2 regions of the Caulobacter sp. LARHSG274 genome follow, and region 2 is predicted to be linked to the other one. Evidence: predicted binding sites of a transcription regulator. Region 2 holds the regulator's gene; the other holds the start of a gene.
The links. The regulator LexA, encoded in region 2, represses DNA repair genes until DNA is damaged. The targets are predictions, from matches to a motif close to ATGTTCNCNANNTGTTCT.
Positions count from the first base shown of each region.

Region 1: a site for LexA is predicted at 4,894-4,911, ahead of ACIPQB_RS00680 (ImuA family protein). Genes of this name have one in related genera too.

Region 1 covers NZ_JBIXJO010000001.1:141,799-150,137, reverse strand. The annotation lists gene ACIPQB_RS00690 (error-prone DNA polymerase) at 1-2,646, opposite strand, end outside; gene ACIPQB_RS00685 (Y-family DNA polymerase) at 2,660-4,135, opposite strand; gene ACIPQB_RS00680 (ImuA family protein) at 4,107-4,880, opposite strand; gene ACIPQB_RS00675 (hypothetical protein) at 4,983-5,345, opposite strand; gene serA (phosphoglycerate dehydrogenase) at 5,510-7,090, opposite strand; gene ACIPQB_RS00665 (phosphoserine transaminase) at 7,220-8,339, opposite strand, start outside.
Region 2 covers NZ_JBIXJO010000003.1:379,807-388,145, reverse strand. The annotation lists gene ACIPQB_RS10070 (ComEC/Rec2 family competence protein) at 1-1,888, shown strand, start outside; gene ACIPQB_RS10065 (GFA family protein) at 2,022-2,429, shown strand; gene lexA (transcriptional repressor LexA) at 2,654-3,361, opposite strand; gene ACIPQB_RS10055 (serine hydrolase domain-containing protein) at 3,573-4,757, opposite strand; gene trpC (indole-3-glycerol phosphate synthase TrpC) at 4,867-5,655, opposite strand; gene trpD (anthranilate phosphoribosyltransferase) at 5,652-6,680, opposite strand; gene ACIPQB_RS10040 (aminodeoxychorismate/anthranilate synthase component II) at 6,684-7,280, opposite strand; gene ACIPQB_RS10035 (dual OB domain-containing protein) at 7,410-8,078, shown strand; gene ACIPQB_RS10030 (DUF488 domain-containing protein) at 8,059-8,339, shown strand, end outside.

The DNA of each region.
Region 1 (8,339 bases), on a different contig from region 2:
TCCCTTGATCTGGCGCAGGCCCAGGCGAACGGCCTTCCAGAACGGGCGGGTGTCTTCGTTGGAGAGCTTGTCGGCGGCGATCGACCTCTCCTCCCCCGTGAAACGGGGGAGGTGGCGCGTCGCCCCCTCGCTCAAGACTGGCAGCGACGTGACGGAGGGGGCGTCGTGCGGCGGCTGGACGCCCCCTCCGTCACGATGCGTATCCGCATCGCGCCACCTCCCCCGCTGCGCGGGTGAGGAGAAGGCCTTATCCTCCAGGGTGCAATCCCACCCGCTCATCAGCACGTCCGGCGCTCGCACCTCGACGCCGTGCTCGCGGGCGTCGCGGACCAGCTGGGCCGGCTGGTAGAAGCCCATCGGCTGGGAATTGATCAGGGCCGCGCAGAACACGTCGGGCCAGGCCCACTTCATCCAGGCCGAGACATAGACCAGCTTGGCGAAGCTGGCCGCGTGGCTTTCCGGGAAGCCGTAGGAGCCGAAGCCCTCGATCTGCTTGAAGCAGCGGGTGGCGAAGTCGCGCTGATAGCCGCGCGAGACCATGCCCTCGACGAACTTGTCGCGGTACTGGCCCGGATCGCCGTCGTGCTTGAAGGTGGCCATGGCCTTGCGCAGGCCGTCAGCCTCGTCGGGGGTGAACTTGGCCGCCTCGATGGCCAGGCTCATGGCCTGTTCCTGGAACAGCGGCACGCCGAAGGTCTTGCCCAGGATGCCGAACAGCTCGTCCGGCGGGCCATGCTCGGGCGACGGGGCCGGCCATTCCACCGGCTCCTGACCGTTGCGTCGCCGCAGGTACGGATGGACCATGTCGCCCTGGATGGGGCCCGGCCGCACGATCGCCACCTCGATGACCAGGTCGTAGAATTCCTTGGGCTTGAGCCTGGGCAGCATCGACATCTGGGCCCGGCTCTCGACCTGGAACACCCCCACGCTGTCGGCCGCCGACAGCATGTCGTAGACGCCTTTCACCTCGGTGGGGATGTCGGCCAGGTCGGTGATCGCCAGGCCGTGTTCGGCGCGCAGCATGCCGAAGCCGCGCTGGATGGCGGTCAGCATGCCCAGGGCCAGCACGTCGACCTTCATCAGGCCCAGGCTGTCGATGTCGTCCTTGTCCCATTCGATGAAGGTGCGGTCCTTCATCGCCGCATTGCCGATCGGCACGGTCTCGTCCAGCCGCCGCTTGGTCAGCACGAAGCCGCCGACATGCTGCGACAGGTGGCGCGGGAACTGCAGCAGCTGCGTGGCCAGGGCGATGGCGCGGGCGATCTGCGGGTTGGCCGGATCCAGGCCCGTCTGGCGGATGTGCTCGTCGGGCAGGCCGTCGCCCCAGCTGCCCCAGACGGTGTTGGCCAGGACGGCGGTGATGTCCTCAGTCAGGCCCAGGGCCTTGCCGACGTCGCGGATGGCGCTGCGCGGCCGGTAGTGGATCACCGTACCGCAGATGGCGGCGTATTCGCGGCCATAGCGCTCATAGACATATTGCATCACCTCCTCGCGCCGCTCGTGTTCGAAGTCGACGTCGATGTCCGGCGGCTCGCCGCGGTTCTCGGAGATGAAGCGGGTGAACAGCAGCCGGTGCTTGGTGGGGTCGATCGCCGTCACCCCCAGGCAGTAGCAGACCGAGGAATTGGCCGCCGAGCCGCGTCCCTGGCACAGGATGCCCATCTCCCGCGCCTTGTGGACGATGTCGTGCACGGTGATGAAATAGTTGGGATAGTCCATCTTGCCGATCAGCCGCAGCTCCTCGCGCAGCTGGTCGGCGACTTGGGGCGGCACGCCGCCGGGATAGCGCCAGGCCGCGCCCTGCCAGGTCAGGTCGGTCAGGTGCTGCATGGCGGTCTTGCCGGGCGGCACCGGCTCGTCGGGATATTCCTCCTTCAGCTGACCGAGGTCGAAGCCGATGCGCTCGACGATCTCGACCGTGCGCTCGACGGCGGCGGGCCAGCGCTCGAACAGCCGGGCCATCTCGGCCGGGGTCTTCAGGTGGCGCTCGGCGTTGGCCTCCAGGCGAAAGCCCGCCTCCTGGATCGTGCAGCCCTCGCGGATGCAGGTCAGCACGTCCTGCAGCGGCCGCCGCTCGGGGCCGTGATAGAGCACGTCGTTGGTGGCGACCATCGGGGCGCGGGCGGCGCGGGCCAGCTCTTCCAGCCGCGACAGCCGCCGCAGGTCCTGGGCGGCGTAGGCGCGGCTGGCGGCCAGCCAGACCCGGCCGCTCAAGTCTCCGGCCATCCGCGCCAGGTCGGTCTCGAACGTCGCGTCCAGCCGGGCCGGCGGCACGATCAGCGCCAGCTGGCCGTCGGCGTGGGCCAGGAAATCCTGCCAGAACAGGTGGCACTCGCCCTTGGCGGCCCGGCGCTGGCCGACGGTCAGCAGCCGCGTCAGGCGGGCGAAGGCCTCGCGGTCGGTCGGGTAGCACAGCAGGCTGGGCGTTTCGTCGGCGAAGTCCAGCCGGCAGCCGGTCAGGGCCCTGACCTTGGACGTCTTGGCCGCCGTCCAGGCCCGCACCACCCCGGCCAGGGTGTTGCGATCGGTGATCCCGACCGCGGCCACGCCCAGGGCCTCGGCGGTCAGCATCAGCTCGCCGGCGTGGGAGGCCCCGCGCAGGAAGGAGAAGTTGCTGGTGGTCTGCAGTTCGGCATAGGCGGTCATCGGCGAGCCCCTGTCATCCGAACAGCCCATGCAGCCACCACTTCGGAGCCTCGTCCCCGCCATAGAGCCCGGCCCGAAAGATCCAGAACCGCTCGCCCGTCTCGTCCTCCACGCGGTAATAGTCGCGCACCTTGCCGGGACCGATGTCGTCGAAGGCCTGGCGCCACCATTCCTGGGCGATGCGCTCGGGGCCCTCGGCCAGGCGGACGCGATGCGACTGGCCGCGCCAGATGAAGCGGACCGGCGGATCGTCGGGCAGCTTGGCGATCACCGCGATCGCCTCGGGACGGCGAAACAGCCGGGTCGGGCGGGGGCGCTGGGGATCCCAGGCCGCCTCCGCCGGCGGGGCGAGGGGGGCGCGGCGCACCACCGCCCGTTCGGGCACGTGGCTCTCGCAGGGGTCGGCGCGCCAGACCCGGTCCTCGCCCAGGCGGTTGACCAGCCGGTCGACCAACGGGGCCAGGCCCTCCTCCAGGCTGACGCCGCCCTCGGCGTCGAGGCTGCGCTGCGCCGCCGACAGCGGTTCGACGTCGGCGGCCCACAGGGTGACGACCTCGACGCCGAAGCCCGGATCCACCGTCTCCAGCTTGGGCTTCAGCAGCCGGGTGATGCGGACCGCGTCGCGGCCGGGACGCGACAGGCCGACCCGCACCGGCTGGTCGCGGCCGTCCAGGCGGTGGAACACCAGCTCGAACCGCCGCGCCCCCTGGCCCTCGGCCTCCAGCCGAGCGCAGAGCAGGGCGGCGATGTCGCCGGCCGCCCGGGCCATGTCGTCGGGGGCGCTGATCGGCTCGGCGAAGGCCAGGCGGTCGAACCACGGGGTGACGGGGCGGCGGAAGGCCAGGGGCTCACGCGCCGCGCCCAGGGCCTGGTCGATGCGCAGCACCGTCCCGGCCCCGAACCGCCGGGTCAGCTGGACGCGGGGCAGGGCCAGCAGCTGGCCGACCTGGAACAGGCCCAGGCGCGGCAACTGGGCCTGGGCGGCGTCGTCCAGGCGCAGGGCCGCCACCGGCAGGGCGGCCAGCAGCGGGCCCTGGCCGCCGGGCGGGGCGATCATGCGGTCAGGGGCGAAGCGGGCCAGGGCCCAGGCCGCGCCGGGGGTGTCGGCGATCGCTCCCCGGGCCGGCGCCCCCCAGCGGGCCAGGCGGGCCAGCAGGTCGTCGAGCATCGCGCCTTCCCCGCCCCACAGGTGGGCGACGCCTTCGATGTCGAGGAACAGGCCGTCCAGGCCGTCGATGGCCACGGCCGGCGAGAACCGCACGCACCAGTCGCACAGCACCTCCAGGGCCGCGCGGTCGCCCTCGGGGTCGTGGTCGGCGACGACCAGCTCCGGACACAGGGCCGCGGCGTCGGCGGCTTTCTGGCCGACATGCAGGCCGCAGGCGGCGGCGACGTCGTCGACGGCGGCCAGGCGACGGGTTCCGGCTTCGGAAGCGACCAGGGCGACGGGCGGGGCCGTTTCAGCCGGCGCGCCTGAGGTCTTCCTCAACCACGTCGTGATCGGCCAATTGCGACACCAAATGGAAAGGATGCGGGCCATGATCGGCCTCCGAAGACTCCAGGATCCAGGCGCCGGGACGTCCGCCCCGGCAGCGTTCCAGTTCCACCCGCCAGCGCGGCGGGCCCAGGCCCGGTTCGCCCGGCGGCGGCTGGCTGGGGGCGGCGGCGACGCGCCAGCGGCTCAGGGCGGCCGCGCCGGACACCTCGCGCATCTTGCCGGCCGGACCGCCATAAGGTCGCCGGCGCAGCAGGATCCCGGTCGCCCCGCGCCGCTCGCAGGCCAGCTGCAGGCGGCGGCCGGCCTTGAGGTCTGGGGCCTGGGCCTCGCCGACGGCGGCGGCGACCCCGACCGTGGCCAGGGCGTCCTCCAGCACCGCCAGCACCTCGGCCTCGTCGCGGGCCCGGACCTGGATCAGCCGGCCGGCGGGAAAGCCCAGGCCCTGCAGGCCCGGCGCGTGCAGGTCGTCGCGGCGCATCACCCAGACCACCGCGCCCTTGGCGGCCAGCGGCCTCAGCAGCAGGGCCGAAAAGGCGGCGGGGGCCGCGCCGGTCTCCTCATCAAGGCCGGCGCCGCCCACCTCGTGCCAGCCGCCGCGCGGCAGGCCGCCGGCCGGAAAGCAGCTGTCGATGCGCGGATCGCCGAACGGCAGGACCAGGGATGGAGTCCGAGTCCCCGCTTCCAAGGCGGCGATCCTGGCTCTCAAAGCCGAAAGGGCGGGCTTCGCCCCGGGCATCCTCGCATCTCCAATGTTCCACTTTTGTTCTGATCCTCCGGACGGGGAGAGTCAAGCGGAGCAGGGGTGCGGCGGAAGGACCCGTTTGCGAAAGGGGTCGGCCTAGCGCCGGCGCCAGCGCACGGCGATCATCGGACCATAGGCGGCGCTGATCCCGCAGGCGTCGGCCAGCAGGTCGAACCATGAGGCGTCGCGATGGACGATCGGCAGGCCCTGCAGGATCTCGATCGCCCCGCCGAAAGCCAGCAGCACCGCGCCGATGCGCCACAGCCGGCTGTCGGGCAGGGCCAGGGAGGCCAGGCCGGCCAAGGTATAGAAGACGATGAAGTGCTTGGCCTTGTCCCAGGGGATCAGGCCCAGATTGTCGTTGTCCGGCAGCAGGGCCCGGGCCAGGGCGTAGGCCGCCGCCGCCAGGAAGACGACGAAGAGCAGACGGTTGACCTTGCGGCGGGCGCTATGGGGCATCGAAACATCCTGGCTGGCGGTGTTCGAGGACCTAGCCGCTCCGGTCAGGCTTGGGAACGGCGTCTGCGCCGTCTACGCAACATCCCCTTGGCCCCTGCACGGAATGTGCGCATCGGCCCAAAGGACGGCTTCGGGGCCCAGCCAGGCCGGGCCCCGAAGGGAGGTCAGAACGTCAGGGCGCGGGCTTCCTTGACGTGCGGCAGGGCCTGGATCTTGGCCAGCAGGGTCTCGTCCGGGGCCTGGTCGACGCCAACCAGGGCGATGGCGTCCTCCTCGGCCGAGACGCGGCCGAGATTGAAGGTGGCGATGTTGACGCCGGCCTCGCCCAGCAGCATGCCCAGGGCCCCGATAAAGCCCGGCTTGTCGAGGTTGTTGATATAGAGCATGGCCGGCGAGAAGCCCGCGTCCAGCTCCATGCCCTTGACCTCGACGACGCGCGGGGCGCCGGCGATCACCGTGCCGGCGAAGGCGCGCTTGCCCTTTTCGGTGGTGACGGTGATGCGCATCAGGCTGTCATAGGTGGGGCTGACCTCCTGGCGGCTCTCGGAGACGGTGATGCCGCGCTCCTTGGCCACGGCCGGCGCGGAGACCATGTTGATCTCGGCCAGCATCGGCTTGAGGATGCCGGCCAGGGCGGCGCTGGTCAGCGGCTTGACGTTGAGATTGGAGACCTCGCCCTCATAGGCGATGTCGATGGCCAGGATGCCGAAGTCGACCATCTGGCCGGCCATGGCCCCGATCTTCTCGGCCAGGGCCACGAACGGCTTCAGCTTGGGGGCTTCCTCGGCGGTGATCGACGGGCTGTTGAGGGCGTTGGTCACCGCGCCGGTCAGCAGGTAGTCGCTCATCTGTTCGGCGACCTGCAGGGCGACGTTCTCCTGGGCCTCGCTGGTGCTGGCGCCCAGGTGCGGGGTGGCCACCACCTTGTCGGAGCCGAACAGGACGTTGGTCTTGGCCGGCTCCTCGGTGAAGACGTCGAAGCCGGCGCCGCCGACATGGCCGTTGTCGAGCAGCTCGCGCAGGGCGACCTCGTCGACCAGGCCGCCGCGGGCGCAGTTGACGATCAGCACGCCCTTCTTGGTCTTCTGCAGGTTCTCGCGCGACAGGATGTTGCGGGTCTTGTCGGTCAGCGGCGTGTGCAGGGTGATGACGTCGGCGCGGGCCAGCAGCTCGTCCAGCTCGACCTTCTCGACGCCGATCTCGACGGCGCGTTCCGGCGACAGGAAGGGGTCGTAGGCCACGACCTTCATCTTCAGGCCCAGGGCCCGGTCGGCGACGATCGAGCCGATGTTGCCGGCCCCGATCAGGCCCAGGGTCTTGGCGTAGAGCTCCACGCCCATGAAGCGGTTCTTCTCCCATTTTCCCAGTTGGGTGCTGGCATCAGCCGCCGGCAGCTGACGGGCCAGGGCGAACATCATGGCGATGGCGTGCTCGGCGGTGGTGATCGAGTTGCCGAACGGGGTGTTCATCACCACGACGCCGGCGGCGGTGGCGGCCGGGATGTTGACGTTGTCGACGCCGATGCCGGCCCGGCCGATGACCTTCAGCTTCTTGGCGGCGGCGATGACCTCGGGGTCGGCCTTGGTGGCCGAGCGGACGGCCAGGCCGTCATAGTCGCCGATGATCTCGAGGAGTTCGGCCTTGGTCAGGCCGGTCTTGACGTCGGCCTGGACGCCGCGGGCGGTGAAGATCGCCACGGCGGCGGGAGACAGGCTGTCGGCGATGAGGACGCGGGGAGCGGTCATGGAGGTGTTCTCCGATTTCGAGCCCTTTCCCCTGATGGGGGAAGGGTGGGGATGGGGGTGCTTGCTGAGGTGGCGGGGGTCGCCCCCACCCCTGCCCCTCCCCCATCGAGGGGGAGGGAGGGCGTGTGATCAGGCGGCGGCCAGTTCGGCCGAGACGGCCTCGAAGGCCCAGTCGAGCCAGGGCGTCAGGGCTTCGAGGTCGGAGGCCTCGACCGTGGCGCCGCACCAGATGCGCAGGCCGGCCGGGGCGTCGCGATAGCCGCCGATGTCGAGGGCCGCGCCCTCCTTCTCAAGCAGGCCGGCCAGCTTCTTGGCGAAGTCGGCCTGGGCGTCGTCGGGCAAGGCGGCGATCCTGGGATCGACCACTTTCAGGCACACCGAGGTGTTGGAGCGGATGTCCGGCGTGGCGGCCAGGAAGTCGACCCACGGGGTGCGGGCGACCCAATCGGCCAGCACGGCCAGGTTCTGGTCGGCCCGGGCCTGCATGGCTTCCAGCCCGCCGATCGAGGCGGCCCACTTCAGGGCGTCCAGGGCGTCTTCCACGCAGAGCATGGAGGGGGTGTTGATGGTCGCGCCTTCGAAGATGTCGGCGGCGATCTTGCCGGCCTTGGTCATCCGGAACAGCTTGGGCATCGGCCAGGCCGGGGTGTAGCTCTCAAGGCGAGCCACGGCGCGGGGCGACAGGATCAGGATCCCGTGCGCGCCCTCGCCGCCCAGGGCCTTCTGCCAGGAGAAGGTCACGACGTCGAGCTTGGTCCAGTCCAGGTCCTGGGCGAAGGCGGCGCTGGTGGCGTCGCAGATCACGACGCCTTCGCGATCGGCGCTGATGAAGTCGGCGTTCGGGACCCGGACGCCCGAGGTGGTGCCGTTCCAGGTGAAGACCAGGTCCTTGGCCGGATCGACCTTGGAGGTGTCCGGCAGCTGGCCGTAGGGGGCGTCGAGCACCTCGACGTCGGGCAGCTTCAGCTGCTTGGTCACGTCGGTGACCCAGTCCTTGCCGAAGGATTCGAAGGCCATGACCTGCACGGGGCGGGCGCCCAGCATCGACCACATCGCCATCTCGACGGCGCCGGTGTCGGAGCCGGCGACGATGCCGATCAGGAAGTCGGCGGGGACCTCCAGCACTTCGCGCGTCTGGTCGATGGCGGCCTTCAGGCGGCCCTTGCCCAGCTTGGAGCGGTGCGACCGGCCCAGCACGGCGTTTCTGAGATTTTCGGGGGTCCAGCCAGGGCGCTTGGCGCAGGGGCCG
Region 2 (8,339 bases):
GCTGCTGATCCTGGCCAGCTTCCTGGCCGCCGGGGCCCTGGCCGGCAAGCTGCGCTCGACCCTGGTGGCCGCGCCTATCCTGGCCGGCGACCGGGCGGTGATGACCGTTGAGGGCTTCGTCGTCGACGTGGTCAGTCCGGGCGCGGGCGGGCCGCGGCTGCTGATCGCCCCGGTCGCCGTCAGCGGCCTGGCGCCCGAGGATACGCCCAAGCGGGTGCGGGTGACCGTCGAGCCGGACGCGGTGCCGGCCCCCGGCCAGGCGGTGCGGCTGTGGGCCATGCTCGGGCCGCCGCCGCCGCCGGCCAGCCCCGGGGCCTATGACTTCGCCCGCGACGCCTGGTTCCACGGCGTCGGCGGGGTCGGGTTCGCAGTCGGGGCGGTGCGACCGGCCAGGCTGGACCCGCCGCCGGCCCGCCTGCGCCTGGCCATGGCGGTCAACGCCTTCCGCTGGCGGCTGGCCAGCCGGATCGTCGACGACCTGGGCGTCGCGCAGGGCGGCATCGCCGCGGCCATGGTCACCGGCCACGAGGCGTGGATCACCCAGGACCAGACCGACGCCATGCGCGCCTCGGGCCTGGCCCACATCCTGTCGATCTCGGGCCTGCACATGGCCATTGTCGGCGGCTTCCTGTTCGGCCTGGTGCGGCTGCTGATCGCCGCCTGGCCATGGGCGGCCCTGCGGGTTCCGGGCAAGAAGCTGGCGGCGGTGGCGGGCCTGCTGGCGATCGGGACCTATCTGGTCATTTCCGGCGCGCCGCCGCCGGCCCTGCGGGCGGCGATCACCGCCACCGTGGCTTTCGCCGCCATCCTGTTCGACCGCCAGGCCATCAGCCTGCATGGGTTGGCGGTGGCGGCGCTGATCATCCTGCTGGTCCAGCCCGAATCCGCGGGCGCGCCCGGCTTTCAGATGTCGTTCGCGGCCACCGCCGCCCTGGTCGCCCTGGCCGAGGCCTGGCCGCGGCCGGTGCGCGAGATCTCGGCGCCCTGGTGGATCCGCGCCATCCAGGGTTCGCTGAGCTGGCTGGCGGTCAGCATCGGCGCCAGCTTCGTGGCCGGCCTGGCCACGGGGCCGTTCGCCATGCAGCACTTCAACCGGGTGGCGGTCTGGGGTCTGCCGGCCAATCTGGCGGTCGCGCCGCTGTCGTCGTTCGTGATCATGCCGTTCCTGGCTGTCGGGGCCACCCTGGAGGGCGTCGGCCTGGGCCGGCCGTTCCTGGCGGTGGCCGGCTGGGGCATCTCGGCGATGATGTGGATCGCCGACGGCTTCGCCAGCGCCGGCGGGGCCCAGCGGGTGGTGGCCAGCGGCCCGCCCTTCACCCTGGCCCTGGCCTTTGTCGGGCTGATGCTGCTGTGCCTGTGGCGCGGCCGCCTGCGCTGGCTGGGCGCGCCCCTGGCCCTGGCGGTGGCCCTGTGGCCGCGGCCGCCGGCCCCCGACGTCTGGATCGCCCCCGACGGGACCACGGCGGCGGTGCGCCAGGGCGGCGCGGCGGTGCTGCTGCGCCCCGACGCCCGCCGGTTCGGGGCCGAACTGTGGAGCCGCCGGCGCGGCCTGGCGATCGCCCCTGCGGCTGAGGCGGCGGCCTACGCCTGCGACCGCCGGTCCTGCGCGCCGACCCCCGCGGCGCCGGTGGCCCTGGCCCTGTCCTGGAGCAAGGCCGGGCCCGACCTGGAGACGCTGGATCGGATGTGCGCTGGGGCCGAGATCGTCGTCCTGCGGGGACCGGCGCCCGACCTGCCGGCCAATTGCCGCGACCGCATCGTGCTCGACGCCGCCGACTTCGCGGCCGGCGGGGCGGCCGAGCTCTATCGTCGCCGCGACGGCTGGTGGATCGTCTGGGCCCAGCCGCTGCGCGGCGCGCGGCCGTGGACAGGCGTTTCGGGGCGATAGGCATGCTGAGAGTGCAGGGCCGGCCTGCCGCGGCTGGCGGCTCATCCGTCCGCCGAACTGGAGGGACGGCTGGCCTTCTTTTGAGCCGAGCGGCGCGTCGGGCGTTTAGGCCGGACGAGCGATGGAGGCGATCATGGAACGGGAAGGCGGGTGCGCGTGCGGGGCGGTGCGCTATGTCGCGACGGGCGAGCCGCTGCGGGTGGGGGTGTGCCATTGCCTGACCTGCCGCAAGCGCCATGGCGCGCCGTTCAACGCCTTCGCGGCGTTCCCAAGCGACAAGGTGCGGATCGAGGGGAGGCCTGCGATCTGGACCGGCGCCGAGCACGGCCTGATCCACGGCTGCCCGACCTGCGGCTCGCCGCTGTTCTGGACGGCGGAAGGCGAGGGCGACGGCGAGATCGAGATCCACCTGGGCGGCCTGGACGCGGTGGGCCAATTCACGCCGCAGTACGAAGTCTGGGTCAAGCGCCGCGAACCCTGGCTGCCGCCGCTGAACGTGCCGCAATATGCCGAGAACCGGCCGGCGGGAATGGCGACCTAGGGGGCGTTTTACGATCTGGGTCCCGACATTCGCCCATGGGCGGTAAGTTAGGACCTTGGGCCTGGCTTGATCTTCCTCATCCTGAGGTGCTCGCCGCCGGCGAGCCTCGAAGGACGCACGGAGCGGGCCGGCCCTGCGTCCTTCGAGGCCCGCTGCGCGGGCGCCTCAGGATGAGGAAAATAGTAGCTTACCGCCTATGGGCGAATGCCGGGGAGGCGATCAAACTAATGATACCGCCGGATCAGGCCCACCAGCTTGCCCTGGACCTCGACCTGGTCGGGGCCGAAGATGCGGGTTTCGTACTTGGGGTTGGCGGCTTCCAGGGCGATCGAGCCGCCCTTCTTGCGCAGGCGCTTGAGGGTGGCTTCCTCGCCGACCAGGGCCACGACGATTTCGCCGGAATTGGCGGTGTCGCCCTTCTTGATGATCACATAGTCGCCGTCGAGGATGCCGGCCTCGATCATCGAGTCCCCCTGGACCTCGAGCACATAGTGTTCGCCGGCCCCCAGCATGGTTTCGGGCACCGGCAGGCGCTCGCGCTCGTGCTGGATGGCGTCGATCGGGGTGCCGGCGGCGATGCGGCCGAGGATCGGCAGTTCGCGGCTGGTGTCGGCGGCGATCGGGACGGGGTAGGGGGCGGACGGCGCGGGCCCGCCGCCTTCGAGCACCTGGGGCCGGAAGGCGCCGCGGCCCTTGGGCGGGGCGGCGGTGGTGGCCTGCTGCGGCAGCTTGACCACCTCCAGCGCCCGGGCCCGGTGCGCCAGGCGGCGGATGAAGCCGCGCTCCTCCAGGGCGGTGATCAGCCGGTGGATGCCCGACTTGGACGCCAGGTCCAGCGCCTCCTTCATCTCGTCGAAGGAGGGGGAGACGCCGGTCTCCTTGATCCGTTCATGGATGAACATCAGCAGCTCGTGCTGCTTGCGCGTAAGCATGTCCGGCCTCGCCAGTCGTCGCGGAACAAACCGCAAACCTCTGTGAATGTTCTCTAGGTGTTCTTCGTTGATGTCAAGTTAACGGTGTTCGCCGGGCCGGCGGGCGAATTCCCGAGGAAATACAGGCCGTAGAACGGGTTCGGGGCCGGCGGCCCGCCAGCCGGATCGCCCTCGGCAGGCGCATCCGGGGTGGAGGCGCAGCCGAATCGGATCAGGGGGCGAGGTTCGGCTGGCCGCCGTCCAGGCCGAGCCAGTCGGTGAACGGCCGGTGGTAGGCGTTGTCGAAGACCTCGGCCTGCAGCTTGAAGGGCAGGCTGCTGTCGCTGTTCCACAGCATCACCACCCCGGTTTTGGTGGCCGGGTCGAACATCACGGTCGAGCGATAGCCGGTCACCGCGCCACTGTGGCCGACCAGCCGGTGGCCCTTGTAGGTGAAGCTGCGCATGCCCAGGCCATAGCCGGGATGCTCCAGCGCCCGCCCCAGGGGCGAATTGCCATAGGGCCGGCCGGTGTTGACGCGCGGGCGCTGGATCTCGGCCAGCACCTTGGCCGGCAAGATCGCCGGCGCCTGGCCCATCTGCGCCTGCATCCACCGCGCCAGGTCGACGATGTCGGAGTTGACCCCCGCCGCGGCGGGGATGCGGTAATAGGCGTCGGCCAGCGGCGTCGCCCGGCCTTGGTGGGACGGCCGCGCCCAGGACCGGGCCGCCTCCAGGCCCTCCAGGCCGACCGTCGCGCTGGTCATGCCCAGCGGCAGGAACAATCGCCGCCGCGCTTCCTGGGCATAGGATCGGCCGGTGGCCCGCTCGATGACCTCTCCGATCGTGTCATAGGCGATGTTCTGGTAGCTGTGGCAGGTCCCCGGCGGGCAGAGCAGCGGCACGGCCGCCAGGCTGGCCCGGATCTCCCGCGGATCGCGCCCGCCCTCGAGCCAGCCGTCATAGGCGTTGCGGGGCAGGCCGGTGCGCTGGGACAGCAGCTGCTCGACGGTCAGGGTGCGGTCGGCCCCGCCCGGCAGGCGCAGGCTGGTGTCGAACTTGCCCAGCGGGTCGGACAGGGAAAACACCCCGTCCTGGGCCAGGCGGGCGCTGAGCGTGCTGGCCACGGTCTTGGACAGCGAGGCCCAGCGGAACACCGTGTCGGCCTCGACCTTGCGGCCGTCCTCGGCGGCGGTGAGGCCGTAGCCCTGGACGAAGGACAGGCGGCCGTTCTCGACCACGGCGATCGCCAGCCCGGTCATGGACTTGTCGGCCATCATCGCCTGGATGCGCGTGTCGAGGGCGCGATAGTCGATCGCGCCGCGCCAGTCCTCGGGCTTGAGGGGCAGGGCGGCGGGCGGCGGAGGGGCGGCGATGGTCGGCCGGGCGGTCTTCGGGGGGGGCGGGCCGTGCGACAGGGTCCAGCCGAGCGCCCCCAGCCCCGCCGCCAGGACGACCGCCAGGGCCGCCCATCCCTTGCGCCCGCGACCGCGTCCGAAGCGGTTTCTGTAGAGCCTGGCCAGCCGTCTAGCCCAGCAGGGCTCGGGTCGCCGCCGTCACGTCGGCCTGGCGCATCAGGCTTTCGCCGACCAGCATGGCTTTGGCTCCGGCCGCCTCCATGCGCACCACGTCGTCCTGGACGAACAGGCCGCTTTCGGTGACCAGCAGGGCGTCGGCGGGCGCGCGGGCGGCCAGGCGCTCGGTGACCGCCAGGTCGACCACGAAGCTCTTCAGGTCGCGGTTGTTGATCCCGACCAGGGCGGCGCCGAGCCGGCCGGCCCGGTCGATCTCGGCCTCGTCATGCACCTCGACCAGGGCGTCCATGCCCAGGCGCGCGGCTTCGCTCATCAGTTCGGCGGCCAGGACGTCATCGATCATCGCCAGGATCACCAGGATGGCGTCGGCGCCCAGGGCCCGGCTCTCGGCCACCTGCCAGGGATCGACGAGAAAGTCCTTGCGGATGCAGGGCAGGGCGACGGCGGCGCGGGCGTCGATCAGATAGCCGTCGGCGCCCTGGAAGCTGGGACCGTCGGTCAGCACCGACAGGCAGGCCGCGCCGCCGGCCTCATAGGCCCGGGCCAGGGCCGGCGGGTCGAAGTCGGCGCGGATCAGGCCCTTGGACGGCGAGGCCTTCTTGATCTCGGCGATCAGGGCCAGCTTGCCGGGCGCATGGGCGGCGGCGAGGGCGGCCTTGAAGCCGCGCGGGCTGTTGGCGGCCCGGGCGGCGGCGTCGACCTGGGCGAAGGACCGGCGGCGCTTGCGATCGGCGACCTCTTCGCGCTTGTAGGCGGCGATTTCAGCGAGAATGTCGGTCATGCGGCGGCGGTTTCGCTGTTGGTGGCGGCGACCAGACCGGCCAGGGCGGCCTTGGCGCGGCCGTCGTCGAGCACGGCCCCGGCCAGTTCGACGCCCTCGCGCAGGGTCTCGACCTTGTCGGCGACCAGGAAGGCGGCGGCGGCGTTGAGCATGACGATGTCGCGATAGGGGCCCTTCTGGCCGTCCAGCAGGGCGGTCAGGGCGGCGGCGTTATAGGCCGGCTCGCCGCCGGTCAGGTCGGCCAGGGCCGCCCGCGGCAGGCCGACGGCCTCGGGGGTGATGGTGAACAGGCGCAGGGCGCCGTCGCGCCATTCGGCGACCTCGGTCTCGCCGGTGGTGGTCAGCTCGTCCATGCCGCCGCCGTGCACCGACCAGGCGCGCTCGGCCCCCAGGGCCCCCAGCGCCTTGGCGATCGGCTCGACGAAGCGCGGGGCCGAGACCCCGACCACCTGCCGCCGGGCCCCGGCCGGATTGGTCAGCGGGCCCAGCAGGTTGAAGATGGTGCGAAAGCCCAGCTGCTGGCGGATCGGCGAGACGTGCTTCATCGCCCCGTGGTGGGCCTGGGCGAACAGGAAACAGATGCCGGCGGTGTCCAGGGCGTGGCGCTGCTGGGCCAGGCTTGCGTCGATATTGACCCCCAGGGCGGCCAGGACGTCGGCCGTGCCCGACTTGCTGGTGATCGCCCGGTTGCCGTGCTTGGCCACCTTCAGCCCGCCGCCCGCCGCCACGAAGCCCACGGCGGTGGAGATGTTGAGGGTGTGCAGGCCGTCGCCGCCGGTGCCGCAGACGTCGATGACCTCATAGGGATGGTCCAGGTGGATGGCGGCGCGGCGCATGGCCCGGGCGCAGGCGGCGATCTCGCCCACCGTCTCGCCGCGCAGGCGCATGGCGGTGACCGCCGCGGCCACCTGGGCCGGGGTCGGCTCGCCGCGCAGGCAGGCGGCGAAGAACAGCTCGGCGTCGTCCTCGTCGAGGGTCTGGCCGTCGGCCAGCTTGGCCAGCAGGGGCTTGAAGGCGTCCGACACCGTCTAGACCCAGATCTGCGCGTCGCGCTTGACCTTGGCCAGGTCGAGGAAGTTGGCCAGCAGCTGGTGGCCGCCCTCGGTGGCGATCGATTCGGGATGGAACTGCACGCCATAGACCGGGCGGGTCTTGTGCTGGACGCCCATGATCTCGCCGTCGTCGGTCCAGGCGGTGATCTCCAGGTCGTCGGGCAGGGTGGCCTTGTCGACCGCCAGGCTGTGATAGCGGGTGGCGGTGAACGGGTTGGGCAGGCCCTTGAAGACGCCCTTGTCGTTGTGGCGGATCAGGCTGGTCTTGCCGTGCATCACCTGCTTGGCGCGGATCACGTCGCCGCCATAGGCCTGGCCGATGGCCTGGTGGCCCAGGCAGACGCCGAGGATCGCCAGGTCGTCCGGCGCGCCGCGCAGCAGCGGCAGGCAGATGCCGGCCTGGTCGGGGGCCTTGGGGCCGGGCGACAGCAGCACCGCCTGCGGGTGAAGGCCCAGGGCCTCCTGAACGGTGAGATCGTCGTTGCGACGCACGACGGTGTCGGCCCCCAACTCGTTCAGATAGTGGACGAGGTTGTAGGTGAAGCTGTCGTAGTTATCGATGACCAGGATCATGACGCCGCCTTTCGGGAACAGCTTCTAGGGGCAACCGCACCGCAGGCCAAGCCATCCATCATTGCGTCGCAGCCAAAGATCAGCTTAAGATTGAGTTTCTGGTTCCACGCTCGGTTGATGGTTGCGTCGATGGCCTACAGGATCGCTGTCACGGAAGTCACGCTCTATGGCCCCCTGCGGTGCGTCGCCGGCTTCGACCTCGACCGCGAAGTCATGGTCCGGCCCGAGCCGGCGCCGGCCAAGTTCTGGGAAGCCCGGGTCTGCGGGGCCAACACCACCTTCCATCCGGGCCACGTGGTCAGCTTCCTGGGCGAGCGGCCGCCGACGGCCCTGCCGCACAATACCGAAGACGTCGTCGTCAGCGGCGTTCCGCGCCGGACGGGCGTCCTGGCCGACTACGCCTTCAAGCGGACCCTGACGCGGGCCGAGGCGTTTTCACCCGTCCGGGTCTTTGGCGAACATCTGAGGTTCGATGGCGACAAGGCCTATGTGCCGGCCGGGGCGCCCTGCGGGTCCTTGGCCTGCCAGACGGTCGACGGGGCGCAGGTGACGCTGTTCGAGCAGGTCTACAAGGACGAGCACCGGTTGCGCGCTGGCCTGTCGATCGGCGGCCATGTGCTGCACCTGAGCGTCGCGGCCAAGACCCTGAAACAGGCCTTCGAGAAGGACGGTCTGGCCGCGGCCCAGGCCCTGGTCCCGCGCGAGGGCCGCGTCCATGTGCGGCTGGGCCTGGCCCGGCCTTTCGACGCCGCTCCGGATCGATGCTATCTTCAGGTCAATGGACTCCACGCCCTCTGAGCCGCGCATCCTGACGATCGGCCACTCGACGCATGGCTGGGACCGGTTCCGGGCCTTGCTGGACGGGGCCGGCGTCACTGCGGTGGCCGACGTCCGGACCAGCCCCTGGTCGAAACACACGCCGCAGTTCAACAAGGACGCCCTGGCCGAGCGCCTGCGGCAGGCGGGGATGGCCTATGTCTTCCTCGGCGACGCCCTGGGCGGGCGGCCCTCGGGCGCGCATCTGTTCGCCAATGGCGTCGCCGACTACGAGGCCATGGC